DNA from 3 places in the Planococcus plakortidis genome. Region 3 is predicted to be linked to each of the others. Evidence: riboswitches for the same ligand, from Rfam matches in the RefSeq annotation. Region 3 holds a riboswitch; each other region holds the start of a gene.

Region 1 (10,459 bases), 550 kb from region 3:
CGCTGCCCATGATAAGGCGTTCCGCTGCATTCAAACCGGTGGCGCCACAAACGATGACATCCACTTTCAATTCATTCGCCAATTTTTTCGGAATGACCGTTTTCGGCGAACCGTATTCGATCATCGTATGGACATTCGTTGCACCATGTGAAGAGGCTTCTTCCTTATAACGGGCAAGCAGTTCTTCACCGCTTTGCAATGCGCGTTCTGCAATCGTGCGGTCGTACGCTTCAATGGAGCCGAATGAGCGGTTATCGATGACATGCACCAAGTAAAGCTCCGCATTATTCCGGGAAGCTGCAGCTGAGGCTTTCTTGAAAGCCCATTCCGCTTCTTTGGAACCATCCACTGCTACCATAATTCGGGAATATTTCAAAGTCATTGTCCATTCCTCCTTCTATATTGCTTACCTTTCGATACGCCATCCGGGACTTCCTTCTTTTTTCGGAAAATTCCCTGTGCGTCTTGGCGGATTTGTGAAAACGCATCCAAATCCTGTGAAATCTATGGTACGCTTGAGAAAAGCATGAACAAGGGAAGGGAGGATGACCCTATGGAAGCAGGCTTCGATAAATTGGCGGCGGAGCTCGAAAAGCTCTTGACGATCAGCCATCAAGTAAAAGAATATCAGAAAGGCGATTATCTGTTCCGCGAAGGGGAGGCGGTAAAAGGCCTTTATATCCTCCGTTCGGGGAAAGTGCAAATCGGAAAAGTCACGCCGGATGGCCGCGAGCTTGCGTTGAAGATTTGCGGCACGGGGCAGATGGTCGGCGAGATCACGGTATTCGCAGAAGGAGCCACATATTTGCTGGATGCCCGGGCCTTGACGAACACTGTCTGCTTGAAAATCCCTGTGGAAGAGCTGGAACAATCGCTTGAAAAAGACCCAGGGCTTGCGATGGCGTTCATGAAATGGATGGGCATCGACCAACAGAAAACGCAGACGCGTTTCCGGGATTTGATGCTCCATGGCAAAAAGGGAGCCTTGTATTCGACGTTGATCCGCCTCGGCAACAGTTATGGCATCCAAGCGGACGGCGGCTTATTGATCGATGTCGTGCTGACGAACCAGGAGCTGGCGAATTTCTGCGGCATGAGCCGTGAAATGGTCAACCGGATGCTCAGCGACTTGCGCAAACAAGGAACCGTCGGCATGCAAGACGGCAAGATCGTTCTATACAATATCCCCAAACTGAAATTCGACATCAATTGCGAAGAATGCCCGATTTACCTTTGTAAAATCGACTGATTGCAAAGCCTGCCGTAACGGCAGGCTTTTTGTATGCTCTGGTAATATCAGCTTTTACTCCTTAAAAGTGTGGTACAGAGGGGGATGCAACTGAAACCAAAAGAGCCGTGAAAGGAAAAGCTTCCACTTTTCGACTGCGTTGCAGGGGCACGCTTTCCGGAGGGCTCGCATTGAGCCGCTTCGTCGCTACGCTCCTGCAGGGTCTCAATTGTCTCGCTATTCCTCCCGGAGTCGGCCCCTTACACTTCGTCTCTAGTTTTAAAGGAGAAAATAACTTCTTTTGTCCACTCAATAGAAAATTAGAAATGTGTCATCTTTTCAGCTTAAGTCATTTTCATTAAAGAGCGTGCAAGCATCATATATGTTCATCAACAAAATTTCTACTCAAGCACCTATGGCCCAGATGTTTCATCTAAGGAAGCGATTCCCACACTAGCCTGCAACTGCATATAGAAGTAAATCTGATGAAACACACTCGAATCAGCGAAATCTCCAAGCCGCCGAGCGTAAAGGGGTGAGCCGAAGCAGTAAGACAGGTGCTTTTCATGGCTTACTGCAAGAGGCCAACCCAGAGCACGGCGGCGACTAACAACATGATGCTCCAATAGAACAGGAAACAATGCCACACCCTAACCCCCGCTATCTCCGCCATTCATTCCAACCAATAGCAACTTCCAAAAGCCTGCTCATCCGCAGGCTTTCTTTTTTTGGCAAAAATATGAACAACCGAAAATAAAAATGCGCAGGTGTGATTTATGTCACAGCTAAACCGAAATTTAGGTCCTATGCTAAAGGAAATAGCAAACGAGTGAAGAGGTGGAGAAAGTGGATAAGAAGCAATCGGATCATGACGTGAATTTGAAGGGAACACTCGTCAGTGTATTCTTCGTCGGCATCGTCATCGTTGCCATGTGGGTTGCCGTGTATTTGATGTACGTAGCGAGATAAAAAAAGGAGAGATTCATCATGCATTTCCATAAATACGAGAAGATTTGGCTCAGTTTCGGCATCGTCTCGCTCATTGTCTTTTTGAGCGTCGTCGGGGTCAGTGCGTTTTCACAAAACCATACGCCATCTGGAGGGATGGACACCATCGACCCGGAGAAAGTGAACGAAACAGCGCCATTCGATAACCCAGGGGTCACGCAATTGGACGAGGATACTTACCAAGTGGCGATTGTCGCACTGGCTTTTGGCTACAACGCACCTGACTTGCGGGTGCCAGCGGGCAAGGAAATCATTTTCAAAGTCACCAGCACGGACGTGGTGCACAGCTTTACGATCGACAATACGAAAGTCAATATGATGGTCGTTCCGGGACGGGTCACGACCAAATCCTACACATTTGAAGAACCGGGCAAGTATTTGATTCTGTGCAATGAATACTGTGGCACCGGTCACCATATGATGTCTACGGAAATTGAGGTGTACTGACATGATTGCTCAACCAGAACGTAAAATCGCTTTATGGCACCTAGGTGTCGCCTATACCGCCTTTTTGATCGGCACGCTCATGGGTGTCTTGCAGGTCTTTATCCGCAACGACGCCTTACAGCTCCCGGCTTGGCTTGATTATTACCAGATCCTGACCGCGCACGGCGTCTTGCTCGCACTTATTTATACGACCTTTTTCATTTTCGCCTTCTTTATCACCGGCATGAGCAAGAGCCTCGGCAGCTTCGGCCCGAAAGTCCGCTTGTTTTCATGGATCGGCTTGTGGGTGACGCTTCTCGGAACGGTCATGGCCACAGTGATGATTATCGCCGGGGAAGCGTCGGTTCTATACACCTTTTATGCACCGATGAAAGCGAACGGCTTTTATTACGTCGGCCTGGCCTTGGTCATTGTCGGTACGTGGATCTCGAGTTTTGCGTTGGTCGGCCATTATATGGTGTGGCGCCGCAACCATAAAGGGCAATTGAGCCCTTTGTTCGCCTTCATGACGGTTACGACAATCATTTTATGGATCATCGCCTGTCTCGGCGTGGTGGCGACCGTGTTGTTCCAATACATTCCGTGGGCGTTCGGCTGGACGGATACGATCAATGTGGAATTGAGCCGTTCGCTGTTCTGGTATTTCGGCCATCCGCTTGTTTATTTTTGGCTGCTTCCAGCCTACATCGCTTGGTACACGATCGTGCCGAAACTGCTTGGCGTGAAAGTGTTCAGTGATTCCTTGGCACGTCTCGCATTCGTCTTGTTCATTCTGTTCTCGATTCCGGTCGGGTTCCATCATCAATTGACGGAGCCAGGCATCTCGAACTTCTGGAAGTTCCTGCAGGTGGTCTTGACCTTTATGGTCATCGTGCCATCGCTCATGACCGCATTCTCGATGTTTGCGACCTTTGAAATTTCAGGGCGCAAAAAAGGCGGTACCGGCCTCTTTGGCTGGTTTAAGAAACTGCCGTGGCGAGATGTCCGTTTCACTTCGATTTTCATCGCCATGGCGTTCTTCATTCCTGGCGGCGCTGGGGGGATCATCAATGCCAGTTTCCAATTGAATGAAGTCGTCCACAATACGTTATGGATTGTCGGGCATTTCCATATTACCGTCGGAACGCCGGTCGCGATGACGTTTATGGGCTTGACCTTCTGGCTCATCCCGTACTTGACGGGTCGCCGTTTCACGAAGCGCATGCAGCGCCTCGGCTTTGTCCAGATCATCACTTGGTCGATCGGCATGCTGCTCATGTCGACTGCGCAGCACGTACTCGGCTTGATGGGGGCTCCGCGCCGCACAGCTTACAGCGGCTATAACGACCACCCGTCGGCGATGGAATGGTTTGACGGCATTCTCTCGAACCATGTGACGATGGCGATCGGCGGCACGATTTTGTTCCTGTCTGCCATGATCTTGATGTATATCGTCATCATGACAATGTTTATTTCGCCAAAAGCGGAAACGCCTGAACAAATGGTGGAATTCCCGCTGGCGGAAAGCGATATGTCCCATACGCCAAAATGGCTGGAGAACTGGTGGATTTGGATCGGCATAGCGGCCGTGTTGATTATCGTCGCTTACGCGGTTCCGCTGACCCACATGATCCAACATGCACCGCCTGGCTCGAAAGGATTCATTACATGGTAGGAGTTGAGGACAATGTTCACGATGGTACTCGCATTAATGGCCATTTTCATCGTTTTCACCGCGATGCTCGTTGAGTTGTCGGTGACCGACGAAGACTGAAGAAGAGCTGTTCCGGCAATGCGCCGGGACAGCTTTTTTTCGTCTTGCTCCAACTGGACGCTTTCCGCGGGCACGGCCTCAGCCGCTTCGTCGCTTCCGCTCACTGGAATCTTTTAACTATGCGCAACCAGTTGGAAATTGTATTTGAGCGGCATCTTCTATAGTATTTTAAGGAGAAAGAAGAGGTGGATGTGATGGGGTGGATGGACTGGGTTTTCACCGCCGTGAGCGTTATCTGGCTGGTCGAATTCATCGTTTTTAAAAACCGTGAGACCGGGCAAGGCGACCCGGTCGAAAAAAGGACATTCTTTGGGATCCTATTGTCGCTGATTGCCACCATCGTAGTTGGTTTTTGGCTTCAGGAGCTGGCAGAAAATGAAATTGCATCAGTGCTCAGGCCGATCGGGCTCGTGTTGCTTATCGTAGGCGTCTTTTTGCGATTTTGGGGAATCATTCATTTGAAATCACAATTTACGCGTCACGTGACGGTGCGTGAAGGCGATAGTATCGTCAGCAGCGGCCCTTACCGCAAGCTGCGCCACCCGCTCTATACCGGCTTGTTTTTGATCGGCATCGGCATGGCGCTGTTCTTCACGAGCCTCATTGCGGCGATTGCCGGCGGCTTGTTGCTCGCGTTTGCGCTAAATAAACGCATGCAGCACGAAGAAGCCTTGCTCATCGAGAAGTTCGGACCCGAATACAAGGAATGGATGAAGCACCGCGCCCGCTTGATTCCTTATATTTATTGAAGCTCAGCTATCGTGAATAAAGAAGTGGAAATCCCGGATCTTGCATCCGGGATTTTTCAGTTTGTGGAGAAAGGTAAGAAATCGTATTTTCCGAAGCTTATCGCTCGCTTTCCGTGGGCTCGCGCCCAAGCCTCCTCAGTCGCTTTGCGCCTTGCGGGGTCTCGGTCGTCTCGCTGATCCACTGGAGTCGAGCGAACGCTTCTCCAAATACTTAGATAGACCATTGATTTTTGAATGTAGAAAAGATGACTCTCTTTTTAATTCATAGCGAATCATAGACTGCTTTAACACACTTGGAAATCCCGGATCTTGCATCTGGGATTTTTCTTGTAGACAAAAACTAAAGCGTTTCATTTTACATCGTGTACGATTTAAATTAATATAGATCGTGTAAGATATAATTCTTGGAGGGATATAAAAATGAAACCAATATTTGAAACGACGATGATCAACAGCGGCGGACGCGAAGGCACGGTTTATTCACCGGATAATATTTTCAACCTCGATGTGGCAAAACCGGTCGCGCTCGGCGGGCAGCCGAACACAGCGACGAACCCTGAACAATTGTTTGCGGCAGGCTACAGCTCGTGCTTCAACAGTGCGTTGGACTTCGTGTTGGAACGTGATAAAGTGAAAGTAACGAACAGCGAAGTCACAGCGACGGTTTCCTTGCTGGGCGATAAAACGGACGGTGGCGTGAAACTTGCAGTGCGCCTCGAAGTGGATATCGACGGATTGGAAGATGGCAAAAAACAGGAATATGTCGATAAAGCCCACGCATATTGCCCATATTCCAAAGCGATCAAAGATTCCGTGGATGTGGAGATTGTCGTTCGATAAGCAGAAAAACAGGTGATGACATGGATAAACCGACCAAACTGGAACAGCAATTATGCTTTGAAGTGTATAAAGCTTCGAGCAATTTCTCGAAACTTTACGCAAAGACATTGGAACCATTCGGCCTGACCTTTACGCAGTATTTGGTATTGCTCGTGTTATGGGAAGAAGACGGCTTGACGATGAAAGAAATCGGCGGGCAACTCGGGCTCGGCACCGGCACGCTCAACCCGATCATCAACCGGATGATTCAAAATGGCCGCATCGTGAAAGAACAATCGGCTGAAGACCGCCGCGCTTTCCGGATTTCTTTAACGGAAAAGTCGCGTGCGGATGAAAAGCCGATTGAGCAGGCCATTCACGACAAGATCACCAGCTGCAATTACCTCGATGTCAATGCCATCGAACTAATGAATAACCTGAAAGCCTTAAATGCATTTTTCGGCGAGATGGATCTGTGAAAATTCATGGAAACAGGAGTGATGAATGATGGGAATCTACGAGATTAAGGTCACCGATGCCAGCGGGGAAGAGTACAAGCTCGAACGCTACAAAGGCCAACCGATGGTCATCATCAACACGGCGACCAAATGCGGCCTGCGCGGCCAGTTTGACGGCCTCGAAAAGATTTACCAGCGCTACAAAGATGAGGGCCTAGTCGTACTGGGCTTTCCGTCCGATCAGTTCGGCCAGGAAGTCGGGGAAGCGGCAGATGCCGAATCGTCGTGCCGCATGACTTACGGCGTCACGTTCCCGATGCACGACATCATCAAAGTGAACGGCAAAGACGCACATCCCTTGTTCGATCATTTGACGTCGAACACGAAAGGCTTCCTGTCGAGCGGTATCAAATGGAATTTCACGAAGTTCCTAGTCGACCGAGATGGCAAAGTCGTGGCAAGGTTCGCACCGAAAGATACACCCGATTCGATGCACAAAGACATCCAGAAAGTGCTCGAGGCCTAAACACCTTTGTTCACGAAAGCGGCGGGATGTGGTAAGCTGAACGTCACGATGAGTGAACGGGAGTGAACGAAATGGGTAAAGCGAAAGCAAAAGCAAAAAGCGGCGTAGGTCAAGGCACCGGCAAAAAAGGCTGGAACCGTTGGGAAAAAGGCAAAAACAAAGCCAAAAGTTTTAAGCCGTATACAAGCAAAGACAATAAAGAAGCCACGAACCAAAAAGGAAAGCAGCCAGAAGCTGAATCTGAATGGGTCGATGGATAACAAGAGCCGCGCAGTAAGTTGCGCGGCCTTTTTATTTCCCGGGAAATAGAAATGGCAGTGGAAAGCGGTGGGGATTTTGCTATGGGCTGTGCTAAAGCGAGGTATTGAAAACCAACGTGAAGCACAAACGAGCTCCCGAACTAAATACTATCTACCTTACCGATGCACGCCTTAGGAAGCGATTCCCCCACTAGCCGGCAACTCCTTAGAGAAGCAGATCTAATTGAACACACACGAATCTATGAAATGTATTAGCCAGCCAGCGACAAGGGTGAGCCGACGCAATAAGACAAGCGCCCTTCTTGGCTTATTGCTAAAGGCCAACCCAAAGCAGGCTGGCGACTACAAAGATGATGCATAACTAGAGCACAGGAACGATTTCACAAGCAAGTTCTCGCTGTCTTCGCTGAAACAGAAAATTTGAAAACCTTGTATCAAAAAATAACTACAAATTGAAAGTTTTATACGAAAAACAAGCCAGCGACTAGACCCTTTTTCACTTTCTACAGGAAGTACGAGAAAATCCTTGCGGCGAAATTCGAACTGGTCTATAGTGAAACTACAAGATTTGGTGATGATGTAAAAATTCAACACCATATATAGTGATACCGCAATAAGGGTGCCCAATATGGGCTGAAAAGGGAATCCGGTGAAATACCGGAGCTGTTCCCGCAACTGTAAGCGCAGACGAACCATGAAATCCACTGTCCAATGGACGGGAAGGGCATGGGGAGAGTGACGCGCGAGCCAGGAGACCTGCCTTTGTTGTCGTTTTGCACTTCTCCGGGAATTGGGAAGGATGACAAAGGTTTGGTTCGTGTGGCCCAAATGTGCCCACTTAGTTAACTTGCGTTCATGCTCCCATTCTCTCTGGAGAATGGGGGCTTTTGTGTTGTTAGAAGGAGGAAATTAATATGCACAGAGAACAACTTCCGGCCGGCGTATCCAGGACGATCCAGTCCCGGCTTGTCTTGCCGCCGGACACCAACCATATGGGCACGATTTTCGGGGGCACCGTCCTCGCGTATATCGACGAGATCGCCGCCATCTCGGCAATGAAGCATAGCCGGCGCGCAGTCGTGACCGCATCGATCGACAACGTCAATTTCCTGTCCTCGGCAAAAGTCGGCGATATCTTGATCTTGGAAGGCGTTGTCATTTCGACGGGCCGGACATCGATGGAAGTATACGTCAAAGCAGAATGCCAGCACATCGAAAGCGGCACGCGCAGCTTAACGACCACTTCGATCTTGACGATGGTCGCAGTGGATGCAGAAGGGCGCCCAACGCCAGTCGCGAGCGTGGTGCCGGAAACGGAAAATGAAAAACGATTATTTGACAACGCACAGGAACGAAAAGAACGCCGAATGATCGCAAACGAATACGCAAAGGAGCTGTGTTAAAAATGACTTTAGGAGCAGTAGAACGCGATAGAAAAATTCAGGATGCACTCGACCGGGTTTCGATGGACGAACCGCATTGGACGTTCGAAGCGGCAGGATTATATTTGGAGAAATTATATGAGCAAGCGGCACTAACGCGAGGCTACAGCGCAGCGAATAAATACGATGATTTCTACGGATTGATTTATGGGCTTAGCCGCCTTGGGATTTATTCAAAAGATTTGCTGGAAGCTTACTCCGAGGGCGAAATCCGCTTACTGGGACAAGAAATTTCACCGGAGCGCGATGAATTGTTCAATTACATAGGATTGTTCTTGCTGGCGGACCGTTATTTGGCAAAAGACTATGACGGCCGTGTGTGGGAATTGCCGCAGGAGCGCTTTCTCGTCATCGCGATGACTTTGATGCAAAAAGAACCGAAAGTGCGCCGCCTCGAACTCGTCAAGGAAGCGTATTGGGCGATGAGCAATCTGTATATGACGGTGGCGACGCCAACTTTATCGAATGCCGGAAAAAGTTTTGGCCAAATGTCTTCGTGTTTTATCGACACCGTAGCGGATTCGCTTGATGGCATTTACCAGAACAACTGGGATGTCGCACGCCTGAGCAAAGACGGCGGCGGCCTCGGTGTTTACTACGGAAAAGTGCGCGCACTCGGCTCGGACATCCGCAAATTCAAAGGCAATTCATCCGGCGTCATCCCGTGGATCCGCCTGCTCAACGACACAGCGGTCAGCGTCGACCAACTTGGCCAGCGTCAAGGCGCAGTGGCGGTCTATTTGGATGTCTTCCATAAAGACATCATGAATGGCTTCCTGGATTTGAAAACGAATAATGGCGATGAGCGCCGCAAAGCACACGATATTTTCACCGGGGTCTCGATTCCGGATTTGTTTATGCAAAAATTGCAGGAAACCGATGAAAACGGCCGCAGCGTCGGCGAATGGCATACGTTCTGCCCGCATGAAGTGAAACAAGTAATGGGTTGGAAAGACGAGCAGGGCAATTTGCTCGGGCTCGAAGACTTCTACGACGAAACCGACCGTAAATACTTCACGGAAAAATACGAAGAAGCGGTCAACCATCCTTTATTGGCCAGAAAATCGTTCCGTGCGATGGATATCATGGCGCGCATCATGGTGTCGCAGCTCGAGACTGGCACACCGTACATGTTCTACCGTGACGAAGTGAACCGCCAAAACCCGAACAAGCACTTGCGCGGCATCGGCAAAACATCCATCTATTGCAGCAATCTATGCAGTGAAATCGCACAGAACATGTCGCCGACTGAAATCATTAAAGAATACAAAGATGAAGAAGGGAATCTCGTCACTGTGAAAAAACCGGGCGATTTCGTCGTCTGCAATTTATCATCCATCAACTTGCCAAGAGCGGTGCAAGCGGACGTTTTGTCCCGCCTCATCCCGATTCAATTGCGCATGCTCGATAACGTCATCGACTTGAACACCATATCGGTCGGCCAGGCGGAAGTGACGAACCTAAAATATCGCGCCGTTGGATTAGGGACATTCGGATGGCACCACTTGCTCGCGCTTCGCGGCATCCACTGGGAAACGCAAGAAGCAGTCGATTATGCCGATACCTTGTATGAAGAAATCGCTTGGCACGCCATACGCGCATCAGCGGGACTGGCAGAAGAAAAAGGCGCCTTCAGTGAATTCACAGGTTCTGAATGGCACACGGGCGAGTATTTCGAACGCCGCAGCTATACGGGCGAACGCTGGGACGCCTTGCGCCGCAAAGTATCTGCATCCGGTGTCCGCAATGGCTGGATGATGGCGGTCGCG
Region 2 (10,459 bases), 1.5 Mb from region 3:
ATGATGACGCATTTCGCGATGGAAGCGGCAGAACGTCTCGCACAAGACGGCATCGAAGCGGAAGTCATCGACCTGCGTTCCTTGGCGCCGATCGATAAAGACACCATCATCAACTCAGTGAAGAAAACGCATCGACTGGTCGTCGTTGATGAAGATTACCGCTCGTACGGCATGACCGCAGAAATTGCGGCCATCGTCTCGGAAGAAGCGCTCTATGAACTCGAAGCGCCAATCAAGCGCTTGGCAATTCCGGATGTGCCGATTCCGTACAGCCATGTACTCGAAGATTTTGTCTTGCCAGGCCCGACTAAAATTGTCGAGACAGTCAAACAGATGATGGATGAAGCGTAAGAGGAGGCGATTGGATGCATGATGTGACTTTGCCGAAGCTATCTGAAGATACCGATGAGAGCTTGATTGTCCTGTGGTTCGTGGATGAGGGCGATTACGTCAAAGAAGGCGCCGTGCTGTGTGAAGTGCAAACGGAAAAAGCGGTGTCGGAAATTCGTGCGGAAACGAGTGGAACGGTGAAGAAAATCCATGTGAAGCGCGGAGATTCCGCTAAAGCCGGCACGTTGCTTGCAGTCATCGATCCGAAAGGACAAGCTGCCGAGAGCACGGGGGCTTCTGAAAAAGTCCACCTCGAACAGGCGGAGGAAAACAAAGCGTCACAAGAGACAGCGAGCTTTACCCGTGTATCGCCGAGACTTCGTCATCTGGCGAAAGAACTGGGCGTTAAACTTGAAGACGTCAAAGGCTCTGGAAAGGGCGGGGCAATTACCGAACAGGACATCCGTGATGAAGCGGGATTATGAATAAAGAAAAGGCGCAACCGGTTTGAGCGGTTGCGCCTTTTTTGTTGATGAATAAATTATTCATCTTCCTTAGAATGCAATAATGACAACATTTGCCCCTTATTACTCGGCAATGGATAAATACTGGTGCAGCTTGAAAAGTGCTTGCTCTCATTGGATGAATAGACTTAGTCCATCAATTCAGGATAAACGGTTTCCGCAACTAACTGCACGGCTTCACCGATGCGCGGCCCAGGGCGGGAAGTAATGTCGGAATCGATGAAATGCACTTCCTCGTTTTCGATGGCGTCCACATCCGACCAGCTGTCGCGCGCTTCGATATCACCGACGGCATCTTCGACATAAGAAACGGTCGTCAAGATGACTTCCGGATCGCGGGTGATGACTTCTTCTTCGGAAATATTCGGCCAGCCTTCCAAGTCTTCAAAGGCGTTCGTCACGTTTGCGTGATCCAAAATCTCCTGCATGAATGTCGATTTGCCGGTTGTGTAGATTTCAGGGGACGGGCTGATTTCCACATACACTTCTTTTGGTTCTTCGACCGCGGCGAGGCGCTCCTGGACATCTTCGATTTGCGTTTGGATGCCTTCGATCACTTCAGCGCCTTTGTCTTCCTTGGCAAGAACAGCGGCGATTTGTTCGATATCGCCGTAGACTTCGTCGAATGAAGTGGCCGATTCGATAACGAATACCGGAATATCGGCATCTTCCAGTTGCGCTAGGGCAGCCGGTGCCTCGCCGGTTGAATAAGCCAAAACGACATCCGGGTCGAGCTGGATGATTTTCTCGGCATTGAATTCAACCGAATCACTGACGCGCTCGATGTCCTGCGCCGCTTCCGGGTAGTTGTCATAGTCGGTTACGCCGACCAATTGGTCTCCGGCACCCAAGGCGAAGACGATCTCGGTATTGCTTGGGATGAGCGAGACGATCGTTTCAGGCGCTTGTTCAAATTCGAGTTCTTCGCCGCGGTCATCGGTGACGGTGTACGGTGCGTCGCTTGCCGTTTCAGGTGAGGTTTGTTCGGTTGTTTCTTCCGTTGCGGGCGCTTCGGCAGCATCATCTTGGCAAGCGCCGAGTGTTAAAGCGAGTGGAATGCTGAGTAAGAGAAATGATTTGATTTTCACGAGTGAGTCTCCTTTTTCTTCATGTGTTTTGTTGGATAGGATTTGCTGACGAACGGGATTTCATTGACGCCGTGCTGCTTATTGGCATAGACGGCCATGACAAAAAAGACATTGGCGAGCAGGTTGGCGTAGTCCATCAAATGCTCCGGCACTTCGCGTTCAAGCGTCACATGGTGCAGGGCACGCACGGATTTTTTCGCTTCGCTGCGGCAGACGTGGAGAATGCACGCACCGTGCGTTCCTTGCGGCAAGACGAACTGGTCGATTTCTTCCTTCACTTCCGCCACGTAGCGGTCATACAAGTCACTGAGCTCGGCAAGATCTTGTTCAGAAATCGCCAGTTTCCCGCGCACCGAACCGTTCAAGTGGTAAACCATCGGCTGCAAGTAACGCAGATCATTGATGATTTGCGGGATATCGTTGACCGCGATGGCTTCACCGATCCGCGTCGTCAAGGAATCGGTGCGGATCTCGAAATCGACCGTTGAAGCGCTTTCCCTCATGAATGGGTAGCACAGATAGCGCATGTCTTTTTTCATCTTTTCACCTCCTGCATAGAATGCGTAAATATCAGCAGACGTATCGCTTTCAAAAAGAGACAAAAAAAGCCACTCTCAACGAAGAGAGTGGCACGATTGCGAATATCCAGCACAAGGCTGTCCATAGGAAAAAGTTGCCGTAGATCCTCTTATCTTCCGAAGAGCAAAAATACGTTCAGAAAAAGGTAGGTCTCCTGGCTTGTGCATCGCTTTACTCTAAGGCCTTCCCGGGTCTCCCCAGTGGCATCTCTTATTTCATACGCACTTACAGTTGCGGAAACAGCTCCGGATTTTCACCGGATTCCCTGTTAAGCTGACGAATCAGCACCTTTTCCCTGCATGATTATTTACTTAGTTTCAGTGTAGCATTTTTGGCATGAGTTTAGGAGAGGGGAATGAAAATGTTTAAAACTTGAATAATAATGGAGAAACTGTCGTGGAGGCCGCTTTGGGCATGGCTCCGTACATAGGCGAATGGATCATAATCAGTATTTCACTAGGAGTTGAAAAACGTTCGTAAAAGTCATCGAGAACCAGCGAACGTTCGTAAAGTGTTTTGGTATGTTTACGAACATTTTTTGCGCTTTATTAAGCTGTTTTGAGAGCGTTCGGAAAAGTGTACTTTTACGAACGCTTTTCTCGTCGTTGATTAGATACAAAGATAATTTTAAACTATTCTAAATAACCAAATAATGTTAATGTGAAAAGAAGAGGAAATAATTTTTCGATTCATTTTTATTATGAGAAAGAAGCGACGTTCGATTAAAAATTGAAAAAGAAGTGGGCGATGAAATGAAAAAGTGGGTTGGGATTTTACTTGTACTGAGTTCTATTCTGGTTTATTGGCTTTGGCCGAAAGCAAGCATCGAAAAACCAATTGTTGTATCTGCGCAAGTCATAGAGTCTACTAATACAATGAGTGTTTCCTATATTACTACAAAACAAGATGATGCCCATTTAATGGAGGTCACTGTGAACGGAAAAGGCTTTTATCCTCCATCTCAGACCAATGGTGAAACAGAAGAAGAAAATATGCAAATTATCAGGGACCTGATTGCGCAAAATGGATATCAGTTGCGTGAAGCGACAATTGAGTTGAGCGATGAGGAACTGGCTTATCTCATGCCTGAAAATTCGAGTCGCACTTTTTTGGCGAATGTTTCTTTTGAAGATTATTCCCCTATAGAAGCTGATGGCATTCTGTTACTGGAAGAGGAAGCAGCAGAAGGGAAATTAGAACAGGATCAATTGCATTATATATTTACGGCGCCAGAACCAATGGCTATTTCTACAATTGGCCATTACAGTTCATCTGCCACTGTCTCCTGGTCGCGTGACGGTAGAGAAGTGAAACTGCCACTTGCAATGGAAAAGGGAGACACGCTGGATATTCATTTTCATGGACCCTATCAGATGGGGGAAACGGACGGACTTCTGCTCGAAATTCAAACAACAGACGACAATTACTATACAAGACACCTAAGAGAAACAGTTCAGCTGCCAGATGGATACTTAAAACAACTTGTAAATGAACAACGATAGTTGTAATATAGCATCGCAGTTTACATACCTTAAGTCATCGGTAGTCCGATATATTTAGGATTTGCAACAAATAAAAAGCATTAATTTAGGGAAATTGAATGTAACTTAGGTGCAGTTAAGTTACATTCGTGTTTTAATATACTGACTTTTCTTGAAATAAGGTAAAAAAATTAAAGGAAAAAAGTTCCAAGTTAGAGGAGGAAAAGAATAGTGAAAAAAACACTGGTAATTGTACTCATTTTTACTTTGCTGTCAGCGTGTAATTTAATTGAGTCTACACCTAGTATCGAAAAACTAAACAAGGCACCAGAAAATGTGCAAGAACTATTAGATCCGGCTGTTCCTCTTCAATCGATAAATAAGAATGGAGAAATGGCTTATCTTATTTATGAATCAAAGGATGAGGTAACTGCTTCTCTTGAAAAACAAGGAGACAAGTTAAACATAAAACTAAAAGCTGTACCAAAAGATGGTGACAATATTAAACAGCATGTATTCAAGTTGAAGATTGACAAGGAGACGGAAATGATCGACGTACTCATAAACGGCAAATCAACTCCGATGGCTGTAATTACGGGTCCATAAAAACTTGGTTCTATTACAACTGAATGTAACTTAATGTGAATTAAGTTACATTCACTTCCGAAGAAAATCAATCTTAAAATATAAAGAGGATGCTCTAGAAGAGTAAGTAGTTCAGTTTTGGAGTACAAAATGACAAAATGTACTTCAAAATGGACTACTTTTTTCATTTTAACTTACATACCAAATTACATACAAAATGATTTATAAAATGCAATTGAAAATGATAATTGAATGAAAATTTGTGATTTTGTGGTATTATGATAATATAACTTATAGAAAAAATTGCTTATTCAACTAACGGGCAGGATAATGAGAAAAGGTTTTTTGATAGAAATAAGAAATTAGATGGTAAATTAGTTAAAAAGGCTGTGTTATAAATGAAAGTTTCTTTGATTGCTGCGATGGATAAGAATAGAGTGATTGGCAAAGAGAATGACATTCCTTGGAGGATTCCCAAGGACTGGGAATATGTTAAAAATACTACAAAGGGACATCCGATAATATTAGGTAGGAAGAACCTTGAATCAATCGGAAGAGCCTTACCTGACAGAAGAAATATTATTCTGACGAGAGATAAGGGGTTTACCTTTAATGGTTGTGAAATTGTTCATTCAATAGAAGATGTTTTTGAGTTATGTAAAAACGAAGAAGAAATTTTTATTTTCGGAGGAGAACAGATTTATAATTTGTTTTTCCCTTATGTTGAGAAAATGTACATCACAAAAATACATCATGAATTCGAAGGAGATACTTTTTTTCCAGAAGTGAATTATGAGGAATGGAATGAGGTATTTGCCCAAAAAGGGATAAAGAATGATAAAAATCCGTATAACTACTATTTTCATGTATATGAAAGAAAAAACTTATTGAGTTAACGGGTGCGTTAATTGAAGAAGAACAGTAAAGATAAAGCACAAGAGCTTGGGATTACTCCAAGCTCTTTTTGTCATTTGAAATAAATTATATCTTTCCAATCAAATTGTTTATCTGTAATCCCTAATCTTTGAGCAGGTGTCAAAACCTTTTTATCCGCTGATTTAAAAGGGCGACAAAAGTTGTAGTAAGTTCTTAGAATTGTAATCGCAAATTGAGCATACTTCGGATTGAAGTTAGCGTAAATATAGCTCTTCTTATCACCACGAGCTGTTGTTAATGGTCTTTCAAGAGATGATATATAACGTCTTATCTGTTGAATAAAGCTATTGGTCGAATGGTCATTAACATTTAATAGCATCTTTGCGATTTCGTTTGGTTCCAGAGCAGATAAATCCGTTCTACAATCAACTGAATAAAATCCTTTATCCTTAGTGGCTAATGGATGTTTGATAGGGTTATCGGCATATTTGCGATATCTTTCTCCATCTTTACTAATAGCCTCTTCGTGGAATTGATGACTTGTTAGTAATTCAGTTAGATAATGAGATGCCAAAGTCCGTAGAAACTTTGTTTTGAATCCTCTGATATCTCCCCAATCGAGCAGTTCTGCTTTTGCTTGTCCGAATTCTTTTAAGCATTGTTTTCTGCTTTTCGTCTTGTTAACTTGGCAAATAAAATGATGTGCATCGCTCAACCTTAATTCTTTCGTGAATACTCTATAAAAGGCGTTTCTAATAGAGAAGTCATCATCACTAATCATTCGCCATTCGTCGGCATTAACCATTTGTTTAATTAACCAATAGTGAGCAGTTGTAGTATAAGGAGCATCAACATTTAAACCATCGACAAATCTACTCCTATTAGTAATTTTCCCTAATTCGTGAAGATAAGCATTCCTATTTTCGCTATCGTTAGCGGATGGTTCTTGTGGATAATAAGACCAATCTAACCTATCATTTTTACGACTAAAAGTATTGAGATGGTCTTCTTTGAATTTTCTTGTATCTTCATTTAATTCATCCATTGAAATATTCCAATCATAGGCAACATCAGAACGGAACACATATCTTGATAAGACCTCAGCAGATACAACTATATACGTTTGCATATTAAGGTCTTCAAACCCCGTATATTTCTTTGAACCTTGTCCTTTCTTACGGACGTTATTTAGGTAGTAGTGCATCTTGTCCGTATTAAGCCACATCTCGTTAAATTTCTTTGTTTGAAGGGGTTGTGTCTCATATCGTTCTAAAAACTCCAAACAACGCCTATACAGCCACTCCAGCTTATGATAGTAGGTTCCAACTCCAATTCCTAAAATATCACAAGTACGACTGACTGAAACCCTTCCAACAACCATCTTAGCGAACATTGGAAGAATGGTGTTCTTTTGTTGGTGATAAGTAGTGGTTTCTTCTCTTTTTGGTAGAACATTAGTGAACTTCTTACACGCCTTACATTGATAGCGTTGAGATTTGCCCCTACTTTTCCCCCTTTTGTAAAATTGCTTCGGCTCATTGAATGGGGTTGATTCTTCTTCCGAGCAGCCTTCTTTATGAAATTGATAATCTGGCTCAACATCTTGGATGCTATTGATTTCTATAAGGCGTTTAATTTCTTCAACAACAGACCAATTAGATAAAGGGGTTACTGTACAGTTTTGCGATACACCTCTGCCAATAGGATTGTCATTGCAGTACATACCTTTATGACCTTTATCTTTGGAACTACCAGTCATTTTATATCGACTTGGTTTCCCTTTTACATCTTTGAATTTGTGCTGTTCTTTCCCAAAATTACAACAAAACGGATTGATGCAGTAATTATATTGAATGGGATATTCAGAACCGTTCCATTTAAAAGACGTTGGCAAGAACAACATTTTGTTATACCTTGTTGCAAATCGTTTTGGAGTTAATAAATCATATTGTTTAGCCCTATCTTTTAATTCTTCGTTTGAAATCGGAATTTTAACATCTACAATTTCATCTTCCTTCGTGGCTAATCTTTTAAGCTTGGTCATTGTCTATCAACCCACTCTATCTTTGATACCCATTTTTTCAACAATCCGCTTATTACTTCGCTTGTTGGCAATCCATTCAATAAACTTCTTATCGTCTAAAATGTTCAATAAGAATTCATCCACTGCTTCGCTTTCAGTACGCTCTGCATATTCAGCGTATTGCTTAACTATCACCCTTACTTGCTCTGATATTTCCCAATCCACAGACTTAGCGTTCTTATTTTTTGGCTCAAGAAATTGCATAGGAAAATGCACCCCTTTTTGCTTAGTAAATTGTAACCATTTTAACACACCAATTTGCATTCCTACAATAATTATTTCACGTTCGCATTTTTATATACATTTTAACTTACATTTTGTGGTGTAAATTAACAACAAACGTTGATTTAACAATAAAAAACGAGTATCAAATTCAGTTGCAATTTGATACTCATTTAGGTTTACATTTTCACTTTTTGTACTCCAAAACTGAACTACTTACTAGAAGAGAGCATCCTCTTTATATAAACCCATTAATTTTCCACAACATCGATCAAGTCAGTATGTATTTCTATAAAGTAATTTTCCAATAAAGTTTCTATTTTCCCATTCTCTGCGTAATACGCATTGTCCGCGGACTCTACCTTACTGTAAAAATTCTCTTCCTCAATTTCATTCTCTTCCAGAGCTTGGTACAGTTGCCACAAGTGCTCAAGGTAAGTCTTTTCAACGACGGCATAATCAGCAGCGCCGATTTTTTCCAGGATGTTTACAAGTTCTTCCCGATACTGTTGGATCCCAACTTCCTTGATATAATCTCCCAGCCAATGGAGGAGCATTTCATGTCCGCCACTTTCGAGCTCTGAATAATAATGATATACAACCCACGCTTCATTGACTCTCTTGCTTTCAAACGGGAAATCCTTTTCGCTAATCACACGAATAACAGCATTCCATATATCATCATTGGTCATCAATTCTTTTCTATTCATTTTCAGCTTCACAATCGTCCCTCCAAATGTATGCAGTGAGCAGTTCTTTGCAGATATTTGAATCAATACTCAGTTCGCCATTCTCCAGGAAAATCCTCTTAAGACCTTCTTTGAAAAATGAAGAGTTTCAATTATCATCAAAAGTAATTTATAGAGCTGACGATTGAGTTTTTCTAAATTCTGAATGTAACATAATCCTAATTAAGTTACATTCAATCTCCCAATTTCATTCGCTTTGTTAGAAAATCCATCGAAATCATTTTCAAACGAACATATGATACATTCAAAAGGCGGTGCCATAAGGTTTGAAAACTCGAATTTCAATAGTATTTGGGTTTACCTATCAAGCGTTATGGAAAGAAAAAAAGCTTGTAAATCCGGTATTGGAATTATTTAAGCCGTTATTAACCAGATTCGTATTTGCAGCGAAACGATTGCTGCTTATGAGGTGATTCCACGGACACTACATGGTTGAGGCAGGATGTGTGATACTAAATATCACTCAAGACCATAAGAAGGAGATTATTGAATGTTATTTAGAGGCTTTAATTTTCAAGATCGCTCACCACAACATCATAAACCTAAACAAAGTCAGTTTTATGTGGAAACCAACTGCATTGTGTATCTCTTTGAACAGTTTTTACCTAAATTTCAGTTTGATGATGTAAATAGTGTCCGATTTGAGTGTTACCCAAATGCCGAATTGGCTTGTCAACCTGTCATCATGGATGGATTACTACCTGTAACGATCCCCTACGATGTAAGTGATTTTTACCAGCTATCCGATTTAGAGAAAAAGAAAAAGACACTTGATCTAATGATGGATGGACTACAGGTTATCTGTAAAGACAGGGGTTGGAATGAAGAGCCATTTTTATATGCGTATCAAAAGGTAGTCGAAAATAATTACACATTCAAAAAAACGTATAAAAACCCCAAATCAAGTCCTAATCGTAAATTGAGAGCGAAAATCGAAATAGAGGTTGGGATATATGACTGTACGGCTTCATTAGTGATTGAAGATAAGCAACAAAAGCATATCTATTCAGAAGTCCTTTATCAAACAGAGCCAATATTCGACTTGCTCTATCCATTATTAGGAGATATTAAATGGATGAGTAATGATGAAGTCAGAGTTCATGAAAGAAAACCATGCGAATATCAGTTTAAAACAGCTTATTTACAGTGAAGAAAAAAGCGCAAATTCATATGTTAGAACTTCGACAAAAATATTTTACCGATGATCGATAGAGTCCTTAATCGTCAAAAGGAAAAGTGTACTTTTTAGAACGGAGAGCAAAATAGATGATGCAAAGTAAAGTCTCGCGAAACATAATGAAAACTTAGGTTTTTGGCTATGAATAGTAGTTCGAAGCTACCATTCTGCGATGATATATTCACCCCACCCAGTCTCTTGAATTTCTTCTGATGAAGGATCTATGGTTTCCTTAATATTTATATTTAATTGTGCGTGCAATGGATGGTACCATTCGCTATCACACTCTGAGCACTGTACCCAATATCGGTTCGTACCTTTAGCTTTCACGATAGTAGCCCATCCTTGATCGCAAACCTTGCACCAAGCAACTTTGTTTTTGAATTTTTCATTCAACTAAATCTTCCTTTCTCAACCAGTCAAATTACTTATATGGTCTCCATTAATTATACAAGAATGCCTTATTTAATATTCTGCTTTAACAATATAAAAGAGTAGTTTACATATCATGTGTTTTATCGGAAGTTGTATGAACACAAAATGGAGAAAAGCGGCCAATCAAAGCGTCTCTTTTCTCCAGTTTTTTCGTCAAGGTATATTTACGAGCAGATTTATTCTGACATAAAAAAGATAAGAGATATTAGAAAATTTTGATATAATATTAAAAGGGAGAAATATCCCTGCTAATTTATGTAAGTTAGGCTTAGGAAACAATACGGAGGAGGACATTCAGATGATGGAAGAAACGCGCATGCCGCCTGAAGC
Region 3 (10,459 bases):
CCTTTTCCGACACCGAATGAAATGCGGTCGACGATTTTTTTATCGCCGTAGCCGCCTGATAGATTTTCGATTTGCAACATTTAAAGCCCTCCTCTGCGCTGGCGGAAAAAGATGAATGCAAAGACCGGCGCCCCGATGAATGCGGTGATGACCCCGATCGGCAATTCGGTCGGCGAGATAATCGTCCGCGCCACCAGGTCGCAAATAATCAATAGCGCGGCTCCATTGATGAACGATAAGGGCAGCACATGCCGGTGGTCAGAACCCCAGACGAGACGTGTCATGTGCGGGACGACCAAGCCGACAAAGCCGATCGTCCCGGATACTGCGACGGCAGTTCCGGTCAGGACCGAGCCGCCGATCAAAATCGCCATCTTGCTCCTCTTGACGTCCACGCCCAGATGCTGTGCGCGCTCTTCCCCGAACAGCATGGCATTTAATTCCCTGCGGTAGAGCCATAAGACGAATGAACCGGCCAATACGAACGGCAAAGCCATCTGTACATAAGGCCAGCCTCGCATCGACACGCTGCCGAGTAGCCAACCGATGATCTGCCGGAGCTCTTCGCCGGTCAATGCGATCATCAAGGACATGATCGACCCGAGGAATGAACTGAAGATGATACCGGTTAAAATGACCGTCTCCATCTTCATCGACCGGTCAACAAGCCGCGCAAAGCCCATGACGGCGAGCATCGTGATCAATGCGCCGATCATGCTGATGACCGGCAAGGTGAACAGGCCGAGAAACGGAATGGAGATGCCGAAAAAAAGCGTCATCACGGCACCGACAGCGGCACCGGACGACACTCCCAAAGTATAAGGATCAGCGAGCGGATTTTTCAGCAAGCCCTGAAAAGCTGCGCCCGCAATCGCAAGTGCCGCACCGACCAGTCCCGCAAGCACTACGCGTGGCATGCGGATATTCCATAAAATGTTCGCTGCGGCTTCGTCTGAAGAAGGATTCCAGATGACCGCCGGTGAAATCGGCACCGTCCCGACCGTCACGCCAAGTACCATCGCCCCGGCCAATAAAATCAGGGAGACCAGATAGGCGAGTGCAGATTTACTCACTGAAGGTCTCCGGATAAATCAACTCTGCCATCGTCATCAAGCCTTCCGTCAAACGCGGGCCTGGGCGCGTGACGGTATCCGGATTCAATTCATGGACGGCATCTTCCTGCACGGCCGTCACATCTGCATAGCCGCTGCGCTCTTTGATCAGTTCAGCAGCATTTTCGATATAGCCGCCTTCTGTGGTGATGATGATTTCAGGGTTGGCCGCAACGACCGCTTCCGGATCCATGCTGATCCACCCTTCCTCGCCTCCTGCTACATTTTCCGCTTGGATCATTGTCAGCATTTCATGGATGAACGTACCCGTTCCGGCTGTATAAAGTTCCGGTTCGCTGCCGATCTCCACAAAGACCGATTTGGATTCATCGACACCAGCCGCCAGTTCTTCCACTTCCGCGACTTGCGCTTCCATTTCTTCAATCAACCCGTCTGCCGCTTCCACTGCGCCTGACACTTGGCCGATGACCGAAATCGTTTCATATACTTCATCAAATGTTTCTGCGTTTTCCACGACAAAGACATTCAATCCGGCATCACGCAACTGCTGATATCCTTCAGTTCCCATGCCGAGCCCTGATTCATGGGCCAAAACGACATCCGGCTGCAGGCTGATGATTTTCTCCACATTGAATTCCTGGCCACCGATCTTTTCAAGATCCGCTACTTCTTCCGGGTAATTGTCGAAATCCGAAACGCCGACCATTTTGTCTCCCAAACCGAGTTCGTAGGCGATTTCCGTATTAGAAGGAATCATCGAAACGAATGATTCCGGTTCTTCTTCGATGACCACTTCATCGCCCATTGCATCGACTAAGGTGACCGGAAATTCCGCTTCCGCTACTTCCGACGGCGGTTCAGCCGGTGTTTCTACATCTTGCTCTTCGACAGGCGCCGCACCGTCGCCGCATCCAGCCAGTACAATGGCAGCTATTCCTGCAGCTGTCCCGAATTTCCATCTGTTTTTCATGTCTTTTCCTCCTGATGTTTTGTATTATCCCTACTAAGCGCTCGCTCGGGGTCATAAGCCGACTGCCCTATGCGGCTGAAAAGCGCCGCTTCGGCCATCCGTCTTACGCCTGTCGAGGCATAACAGCCGCTTCCACATTTCATAAAAAAAGTCCCCTGCAGTGAAACTGCGGGGGACTTACAGGACGGTTCGCAAAACAAGCGCGTCCAGCCTGTCCTCGCAAGCTTTCGATTCGGTGTTCATGAAGGCAGGTCTCCTGGCTTGTGATCGTCGCTCGCTGCGCCTTCCCGGGATTTCCCAGTGGCTTGTCGCAGTTCGCTCTCACATACAGTGGCGGGACCGCGCCGGAATCGCACCGGCTTCCCTTTTAACTCATGTTCTTAGACATAAGCACCTTCATGATTGCTATTCAATTGATTTGATGACTCCATTATACACCGAAAGCGCTAATTGTCTTCTACATTTTTTCAGGAGCTTGGACGCCGACGGTCTTCAGGGCGTTTGCGAGTGTTGTCTTAACCCCTTCGATCAAGGCAAGGCGTGCACGCGTCAAGTCTTCGTTGCTGGCATCGAGCACTTTATTGGCATTATAGAAGCTGTGGAAGCTCGAAGCCAATTCGTGGATATATGTCGTGACACGGTGAGGCGCGCGAAGTTTCGCGGCGTCTGCGATGACTTGCGGGAAATCGCCGATCTTCTTCAGAACTTCGATTTCTTTTTCGTGTGCCAACAGTTCCAGATGCTCAGTTGAAGCGGTGAAGTCCTGTTCAGCAGCCTGGCGCAAAATCGAGCAGATGCGCGCATGCGCGTACTGGGAATAATAAACCGGGTTCTCGTTGGACTGGGATACGGCCAAATCCAAGTCGAAGTCCATATGCGAATCGCCAGAGCGCATCGCAAAGAAGTAACGGACCGCATCAAGGCCGACCAATTCGACCAATTCGCGCATCGTGACGGCTTTGCCGGTACGTTTGCTCATCTTCATCTTTTCGCCGTCTTTATACAATTGCACCATTTGGATGATGCTCACTTCGAGCGTATCGCGGTCATAGCCAAGCGCTTCGATCGCCGCTTTCATGCGCGGGATATACCCATGATGGTCAGCTCCCCAAATATTGATGAGCTTGTCGAAGCCGCGCTGGATTTTGTCTTCATGGTAAGCGATATCCGGCGTCAAATATGTGTACGTGCCGTCGTTCTTGATGAGCACGCGGTCTTTGTCATCGCCGAATGTCGTCGAGCGGAACCAAGTCGCACCGTCTTCTTCGTAAATATGGCCATTGTCGCGCAGTTTTTTCAGGGCCGCATCAATCTTGCCGTTTTCATAAAGGGAGGTTTCCGAATACCACACATCAAAATGGACACGAAAATCAGCCAAGTCTTTCTGCAGTTTCGCGAGTTCCACTTTCAAGCCGTGCTCACGGAAGGCTTTGTAACGTTCCTGTTCTGTCATATGGAGGAATTTATCGCCATGCTCTTCAACAAGCGCCGCTGCGATATCGATGATGTCCTGTCCGCGGTAGCCATCTTCTGGCATGCTTTCGCCTTTCCCAAGCGCTTCGAAATAACGCCCTTCGATCGACAAGGCCAGGTTATTGATCTGGTTCCCTGCATCGTTGATGTAATATTCACGGGATACATCATAGCCTGCAAGGTCCAGGATATTGCACAGGGAGTCCCCGACAGAAGAGCCGCGGGCGTGTCCCAAATGAAGATCGCCTGTCGGATTCGCCGAGACGAATTCCACTTGGATGCGCTCGCTGTTGCCTGAGTTCGAACGGCCGTATTCTGCGCCCTGCTCAAGGACCGTCTTGATGACATCGTTCAAATAATCTTTCTTGATGATGATATTAATGAAACCAGGGCCTGCGATATCGACTTTCTCGATATTCGCCGACTGAGTATCCAGGTTTTCTACGATAGCTTCGGCGATCGCGCGCGGCGGCTTTTTCGCGAGTTTCGTCAATTGCATCGCCACGTTCGTCGCATAATCGCCGTTTGCTTTATCTCTCGGCGACTCCAATTGGACCTGGACCGGTTCTTCTGTAAGCCCCGCTTTTTGGACCGCTTCGGCGATCGCCTGTTTAATGTTTTGCTGTACTTGTTCTACTGCGTTCATCTGGTTCCCTCCGTAAACTGTATTTCCATCTCGTATTCGCCGGCAAAGTCGTTTCCTAACGCTAAATCGTAGCGCACCTTGAAACGGCTTTCCGTCATGATGAGTTCGTGCGCTTTGGTCGTGAGCATGAACGATTCTTCCCCGTGGCGCAAATTGCCGGTCTGTTCCTTATCCAATAGGAATGGCAGGCGCATCTGCAAGCCTCCGCTGCGCATCACGACAGCATCTGTTTCACCGAGTTTGACCGTTGTCCGGATATCGAGATCGTCCTGCCGCTCATCGTATTGTAGATAGCGGCGACCGTTTTTTTCGGTCAGAACGCCTTCTGAACGCAGTTCCATCACTTGATCTTCGGCACCCGGCTGGCGGATGACCGTCGTCAATTTGATTTTCACCGATTTCTTCATATGCATCCGCCTTTCCGATAAATAATAACCTTTTCATTATAGCCCGATTGCCGCCGGTTTTTCAATCTAATCCGAGCTAGCCTTCACTGCTTCTATAAATAAAAAAGTGTCTTGTATTGCCATAACTTAATTTTCGGCAAAACAAAGCCGGCCTATGATTTAATAGGCCGGCTTTGTTTTAGGTTTTGAAAGTAGCTATGCGCTTGCGCTTTTCTTCTTGTCTAGCTCCAGCGCCTAGCTCCTCGGGTCATAAGCCATTCTGGCTGTGCGGCTGAAAAGCGCCGCTTCGCCAGACCGTCTTATGCCTGTCGGAGCTGGACAGGCGCTTCCGCTTTTCTTATTTAACCCACCCAAGGATCATTTCGCGGATGAGTTTGCTTGCGGTGTTCGCTGTTTGATCGGAATGATCGTAAACTGGCGCGAGTTCAACGAGGTCGAAGCCGACGACGTTGACGCCCGATGCTGCGATGGCATGGATCGAAGCAAGCAGTTCGCGCGATGTGATGCCGCCTGCGTCGACTGTTCCTGTCCCCGGTGCATGTGCCGGGTCGAGCACGTCCATATCAATTGTGATATAGACCGGACGGCCGTCGAGTGTCGGCAGAACTTGTTTCAACGGCTCGAGCACTTCGAATTTGTACAAATGCATGCCTTGCTCTTTCGCCCATTCGAATTCTTCTTTCATTCCTGAACGGATGCCGAACGAGTATACGTTTTTCGGGCCGATGTGATCGGCAATTTTACGGATCGGCGTTGAATGCGAATATTCTTCGCCTTCGTAGTTTTCACGGAGATCGGTATGGGCATCGAAATGGATGATGGCAAGATCGTCGTATTTGCTCGCGACCGCCTTCATGACCGGCAGCGACACCAAATGCTCGCCGCCCATGCCCATTGGGATTTTCCCGTCAGCCAACAACGTGTGCACATAAGTCTCGATCTCGAGAAGAGATTTTTCCGGATTGCCGAATGGCAGTGGGATATCTCCCGCATCGAAAAATTTCACATCTTCAAGCTCGCGGTCCAGGTACGGGCTGTATTCTTCCAGCCCAATCGAGACTTCGCGGATTTTATTCGGGCCAAAACGCGATCCCGGGCGGTAGCTGACGGTCCAGTCCATCGGCATGCCGTAAAGGACTGCTTTCGACTCTTCGTAATTCGGATGGCTTTTGATGAATACTTTTCCTGAATAAGTTTCGTCAAAGCGCATCTTATTCACCCGTCAAATCTTTCACGAATTTCGGCAAAACGAATGCCGCGTTGTGCAGTTCCGGCGTGTAATATTTTGTTTCGATATCGTGGAATCGCTCAGCCGGCACTTCCAGCGGGTTGTATTTTTTCGAACCGATCGTGAACGACCACAAACCGCTTGGGTACGTCGGGATGTTCGCGAGGTATAATTTCGTGATTGGGAAAATCTCTCTGACATCGCTTTGCACTTGCTTGATCAAATCCGGCGTGAACCACGGGTTGTCCGATTGTGCCACAAAGATGCCGTCTTCTTTCAAGGCTTTCGAGATGCCAGCGTAGAAGCCTTTCGAGAACAAATTCACTGCCGGCCCGACCGGTTCAGTGGAATCGACCATGATGACGTCGAATTCGTTTTCCGATTCCGCGATGTGCATGAAGCCGTCGCCGACGATCACTTCAACGCGCGCATCTTCCAAACCGGATGCGATCGATGGCAAGAATTTTTTCGAGTACTCGATGACTTTGCCGTCGATATCGACAAGCGTCGCTTTTTTGACAGAAGGGTGTTTCAGGATTTCACGGATGACGCCTCCGTCTCCTCCGCCGACAACCAATACGTTCTCCGGGTTTGGGTGCGTGAACAAAGGCACGTGCGCCACCATTTCGTGGTAGACGAATTCGTCTTTTTCAGAAGTCATGACCATGCCATCCAAGAACAGCATATTGCCCCATTCGGCTGTTTCAGCCATTTCTAAATATTGGAAATCTGTTTGTTCTGTATGAAGCGTTTTATTGATTTTCATTGTAATCCCGAAGTTTTCGGTTTGTTTTTCGGTATACCAGAATCCTGCCATGTATAATCAAACTCCTTTATTGATCAGATTGAAATCACTTTACAAAGTATAAGTGTTTTCCGCAAAAGTGCAATACAATTTTCCGCCACTTTTCTTTACCCGATTCGGCGTGGACTATGCATATTGAATAGATGCGCCTACTTTTGTCATGGCCTGGGCATATTCGGGATTCAGCGCATGCAAAAAGGCTTTCTGCAAAGGGAATCGATTCCCTGCACAGAAAACCTTTTTGGCCTGATGGGCGCGGAGGAAGTGACATGAGGCATTGGGCTTGGGTTTGTCGCAATGGCTCATAGCACTTGCCCGCTATCAGGTGTCCTAGCTTTCTAGATGAAAAGCTGTACTCTCAGTTTACTTTCTTTTCGGTTCAACTTCAACTGCCTGAAGGACCGAATTTCAGGTTTCACATTTCGTTCAAGAATCCGCGCTTATTGCGCGAGGTCATTGTGCAATTGTTCCGAGCTGCGTTCCCACATTTCCGGATTGTGGGTCTTCAAATAATCGGCGAGCACTTTTTTCGACGGCGCATCCATATGGTCGACGATGATTTTGCGCTTCATCGATTTGTCCATCAGATTGACGTGGTCGGCCAGTATTTTATAGCCGCGGCGCTTTTCGCGGTTGACGACCATTTCACATGCCGTGACGCCCGCATAGTAAGGCCCTGCCGGATTGAAGTCGATGGTGATCCATACAAGCCAATAATCTTTTCCGCCAGCGGAGTCTGCGCGATTGGTCGTGAATTTGATGCCGCGTTCGGTCTGGCTCCTTGCATGCATCGCGCCGATATCGAGCACCGCGTCCTGTTCTTCGACGTCGATGATGAGCGGCGAAACGTTCTCAAGTGATAGGGAACCGATGCCATAGCCCTTGTGTCCGTCAGTTGGATCGTCTTTTATGATGGTGAATCCCAATTTCTTTTTCGGTTTCTCTTCATTTGCCATTTGTACAATTCCTCCATTCTGATATGATAAGCCTAACATCCAATGAAAAGGAGCTGCATCCATTATGCCATACGTAACTGTAAAAATGATCGAAGGACGCACCGCTGAACAAAAACGCGCGCTTGTCGAGAAAGTGACGGCCGCTGTTTCCGAAACGACCGGTGCACCGACAGAAAAAGTTGTCGTCTTCCTCGAAGACTTGAAGAAAAGCGAGTACGCGGTCAACGGCAAGCTGTTGAGCGAAGAGTAGACAAAAACTCCCCTCGGGGAGTTTTTTTATGCGCAAATGGATGGGCTCATCTCACTGCACCTTCCGCTGTTCGACTACGCTTCAGGAGCTGCTTGAGGCTCGCAGGAAGCGAGTCATGCAGCTGACGCGACAGGACGTCGTGTTTTCAGCTGCCCGGGAACGGGGCGGGTGCCCGGCCAAGGCGGAAGAACGCCGCCTTTGTCTCGCCAGCCCGCGCGATCCCCCAGGCGTCGGCCTCCCCCTTAGCTCCGCCTATAGTTTGAGAGATGAATAGGAATTTCGTCAACATCTCAGCTACTTATGCTGACTATAACAACAGTATAATCGACTATGAGTATTGAGTACGTTTTTACGAAAGCTTCAATTGCTCGAGTTCGTCTAGAAAGCGGTAAGCTTCTCCGATTTCAGCTTCGGTGAAATTGAGCTTGCCTTTGACGCTATGTAATTTGGCGATTTGTTCGCCGCGCTCTAGATGGCCGAAGTATAAAAGCGTCGAGGCCAGTTCCAGGAAACGCGCGCTTTGGGCATTGAGCAAAGCGGCGACTTCGGGATTTTTCGGGATGGAAGCGCCGACAGCATTGCGGAATTCCATGCCCTCATCCGTCACGTCGTATTTATATTGGACATAGGAGCCTTTGTCTTCAAGTGCTTCGGATAAAAAGCCCATATCGCATAATTCCTCGATGCGTGCCGTCAATTCTTCCGAGTACGGGCCGTAAATATGGAATTCGTACTTCTCTTTGAACGGCACATTGAGCTTTTTCATGATATAGACCATTTTCTGCAGTTTTTTGCGGCCGGTCACTCCTTCGGCCGTCGCGATGAAATCGACGATTCTTGCGTGTTCTTGGAGCAACTAAACCCCTCCTTCTCTTAGCATTTCCAGGATTTGCTGCTTGACGGCTTTTTTCTTGCCGTCGATGAGCAGTTCCGCTGGAAAGTACAATTTATAATCGGTACGGCGCTTGCCGGAAATGGCGTCGACGATCTGCGACAGCCTTGAGAGTTCCTTGATATCGCCGTTTGGCATCAATAGCTGGATCGGCAGCCGTTCTTCCTCTTCCCCCGGCCGGTAGAAATCATAGGGCAAATCGGAAGTCGAGTCGTCGATCAAATAATATTCGGGATCGATGCCCGCTTTCTTGAACAAAGCCGAAAGCTCCCCGAGTTTCTTATAATCCGTCCCCGGATCGAAATCGACGTACTGGAACAGGCGGCGATTGACGAAGCGATCGCATAGGTCGGCAAGGATCGGGTCGCGTTCGTTCATCCACAACTGGAAGTAGGTCATCAAGACCCCTTCATCGAGCGCCAGATAATCGGCGAGCGTGAAGCTGCGGTCGAAAAAGGCGAGAAAGTGGGTCGGCGGCTGCTGGAATTGATAACCGCTTTCGCTCAATTCCTTGGCTCGCTGCAAGATCTTCCGCAAAATCACTTCCGCGCTTCTCGCCACTGGGTGGAAATACACTTGCCAATACATTTGGTAGCGGCTCATGATGTAGTCCTCGACCGCGTGCATGCCGCTCGACTTGATGACGACTTGGTCATCGAGCGGCCGCATGACGCGCAAGATGCGTTCCATGTCGAAGTGGCCGTACGACACACCGGTATAATAGGCATCACGCTGCAAATAATCCATCCGGTCGGCATCGATCTGGCTGGAAATGAGCGACACGACTTGTTTATTGGAATAGGTTTTGGCGATGACTTCCGCTACATGTGCCGGAAAATCCGCGGATACTTTTTTCAAGATGGCGTTCACTTCTGTATCACCTGTCAAGATGGCGCGCGTAAATTCCTCATGATCCACATTGAAGACTTTTTCAAATGAATGCGAAAACGGCCCATGCCCGAGGTCGTGAAGAAGCGCTGCGCATAAGACCGTCAAGCGCTCGCTTTCATCCCATTCCGGGCGGCCGTGGAAGACATCGTCCGAGATGCGCCGGACGATTTCGTAGACGCCGAGCGAATGGTTGAAGCGGCTATGCTCCGCCCCGTGGAAGACGAGGTAGGATGTCCCGAGTTGTTTGATGCGGCGCAGGCGTTGGAATTCCTTTGAATTGACGAGGTCCCAAATCACTTGGTCGCGCACGTGGATATACCGGTGAACCGGATCTTTGAACACTTTTTCTTCAACTAATTTCTGTGTAGCGTAGCTCACGGGCACTCCTCCTCGAATCGTACTGGTTATTCTACACGAATCGCACGCTCATTCAAGCGTCCGTTCAAGCATTTTTTCATTGCGTTCAAGCACCCGCTTCAAATAAAACGAGTACAGTTCAAATTCATTTTCCTGAAGCGGCATCGGGGCCGGCGAACCGAGCAGCGCATGCAAATCGAGCACCACTTCAGGAACTGTGATGTCGCGGCCGAGCAATTCGCTGAGCGACGCCATCACGTCCGGCTGGATCTCTGGGTAGCTGAACTTCGTCTCTTCCCCTTGCTTGCCTGCTTCATAGAAATCACGGATCACTTCCGCCCGCTCCGCCCCGCTTCCCTCTATGCACAAATATACTTGCACGGCGATGCCGCGGCGGATGCGCCGCTGGGAAATGCCGGCGAATTTCTTGCCGCCGATGCTCAGGTCATAGCTTCCGGGGCAATACGAACCGACGATTTCGTAGGCGTCGATTTCCGCTTCCGGGAACAAG

What was found. A riboswitch is a leader RNA that binds a small molecule or an ion and turns the genes downstream of it on or off. The one in region 3 is predicted to bind cobalamin.
Region 1: another riboswitch for cobalamin. It lies ahead of BBI15_RS15565 (acyl-CoA thioesterase); the one in region 3 lies ahead of BBI15_RS12955 (ABC transporter substrate-binding protein).
Region 2: another riboswitch for cobalamin. It lies ahead of BBI15_RS04175 (hypothetical protein); the one in region 3 lies ahead of BBI15_RS12955 (ABC transporter substrate-binding protein).

Annotation. Positions count from the first base shown of each region.
Region 1 is NZ_CP016539.2:3,128,928-3,139,386, reverse strand. Features, by position in the region: gene BBI15_RS15615 (universal stress protein) at 1-382, opposite strand, end outside; gene BBI15_RS15610 (Crp/Fnr family transcriptional regulator) at 554-1,249, shown strand; gene BBI15_RS15605 (cytochrome C oxidase subunit II) at 2,075-2,197, shown strand; gene BBI15_RS15600 (cytochrome c oxidase subunit II) at 2,216-2,683, shown strand; gene BBI15_RS15595 (b(o/a)3-type cytochrome-c oxidase subunit 1) at 2,685-4,337, shown strand; gene BBI15_RS15590 (methyltransferase family protein) at 4,631-5,185, shown strand; gene BBI15_RS15585 (organic hydroperoxide resistance protein) at 5,606-6,025, shown strand; gene BBI15_RS15580 (transcriptional regulator, SarA/Rot family) at 6,046-6,483, shown strand; gene BBI15_RS15575 (glutathione peroxidase) at 6,512-6,988, shown strand; gene BBI15_RS15570 (DUF3934 domain-containing protein) at 7,060-7,248, shown strand; cobalamin riboswitch at 7,849-8,026, shown strand; gene BBI15_RS15565 (acyl-CoA thioesterase) at 8,163-8,651, shown strand; gene BBI15_RS15560 (ribonucleoside-diphosphate reductase subunit alpha) at 8,654-10,459, shown strand, end outside.
Region 2 is NZ_CP016539.2:813,287-823,745, forward strand. Features, by position in the region: gene BBI15_RS04160 (alpha-ketoacid dehydrogenase subunit beta) at 1-351, shown strand, start outside; gene BBI15_RS04165 (biotin/lipoyl-containing protein) at 366-815, shown strand; gene BBI15_RS04170 (ABC transporter substrate-binding protein) at 983-1,942, opposite strand; gene BBI15_RS04175 (hypothetical protein) at 1,939-2,481, opposite strand; cobalamin riboswitch at 2,649-2,828, opposite strand; gene BBI15_RS04180 (hypothetical protein) at 3,274-4,023, shown strand; gene BBI15_RS04185 (hypothetical protein) at 4,234-4,608, shown strand; gene dfrG (trimethoprim-resistant dihydrofolate reductase DfrG) at 4,986-5,483, shown strand; gene BBI15_RS04195 (hypothetical protein) at 5,555-7,507, opposite strand; gene BBI15_RS04200 (hypothetical protein) at 7,514-7,798, opposite strand; gene BBI15_RS04205 (hypothetical protein) at 8,020-8,490, opposite strand; gene BBI15_RS04210 (hypothetical protein) at 9,008-9,667, shown strand; gene BBI15_RS04220 (hypothetical protein) at 10,428-10,459, shown strand, end outside.
Region 3 is NZ_CP016539.2:2,582,210-2,592,668, forward strand. Features, by position in the region: gene BBI15_RS12945 (adenosylcobinamide amidohydrolase) at 1-80, opposite strand, end outside; gene BBI15_RS12950 (FecCD family ABC transporter permease) at 81-1,073, opposite strand; gene BBI15_RS12955 (ABC transporter substrate-binding protein) at 1,066-2,043, opposite strand; cobalamin riboswitch at 2,273-2,456, opposite strand; gene argS (arginine--tRNA ligase) at 2,501-4,162, opposite strand; gene BBI15_RS12965 (YwiB family protein) at 4,159-4,569, opposite strand; gene speB (agmatinase) at 4,907-5,779, opposite strand; gene speE (spermidine synthase) at 5,781-6,614, opposite strand; gene BBI15_RS12980 (YwhD family protein) at 7,043-7,558, opposite strand; gene BBI15_RS12985 (2-hydroxymuconate tautomerase) at 7,623-7,808, shown strand; gene BBI15_RS12990 (YwgA family protein) at 8,158-8,664, opposite strand; gene BBI15_RS12995 (HD domain-containing protein) at 8,665-9,969, opposite strand; gene lipL (octanoyl-[GcvH]:protein N-octanoyltransferase) at 10,018-10,459, opposite strand, start outside.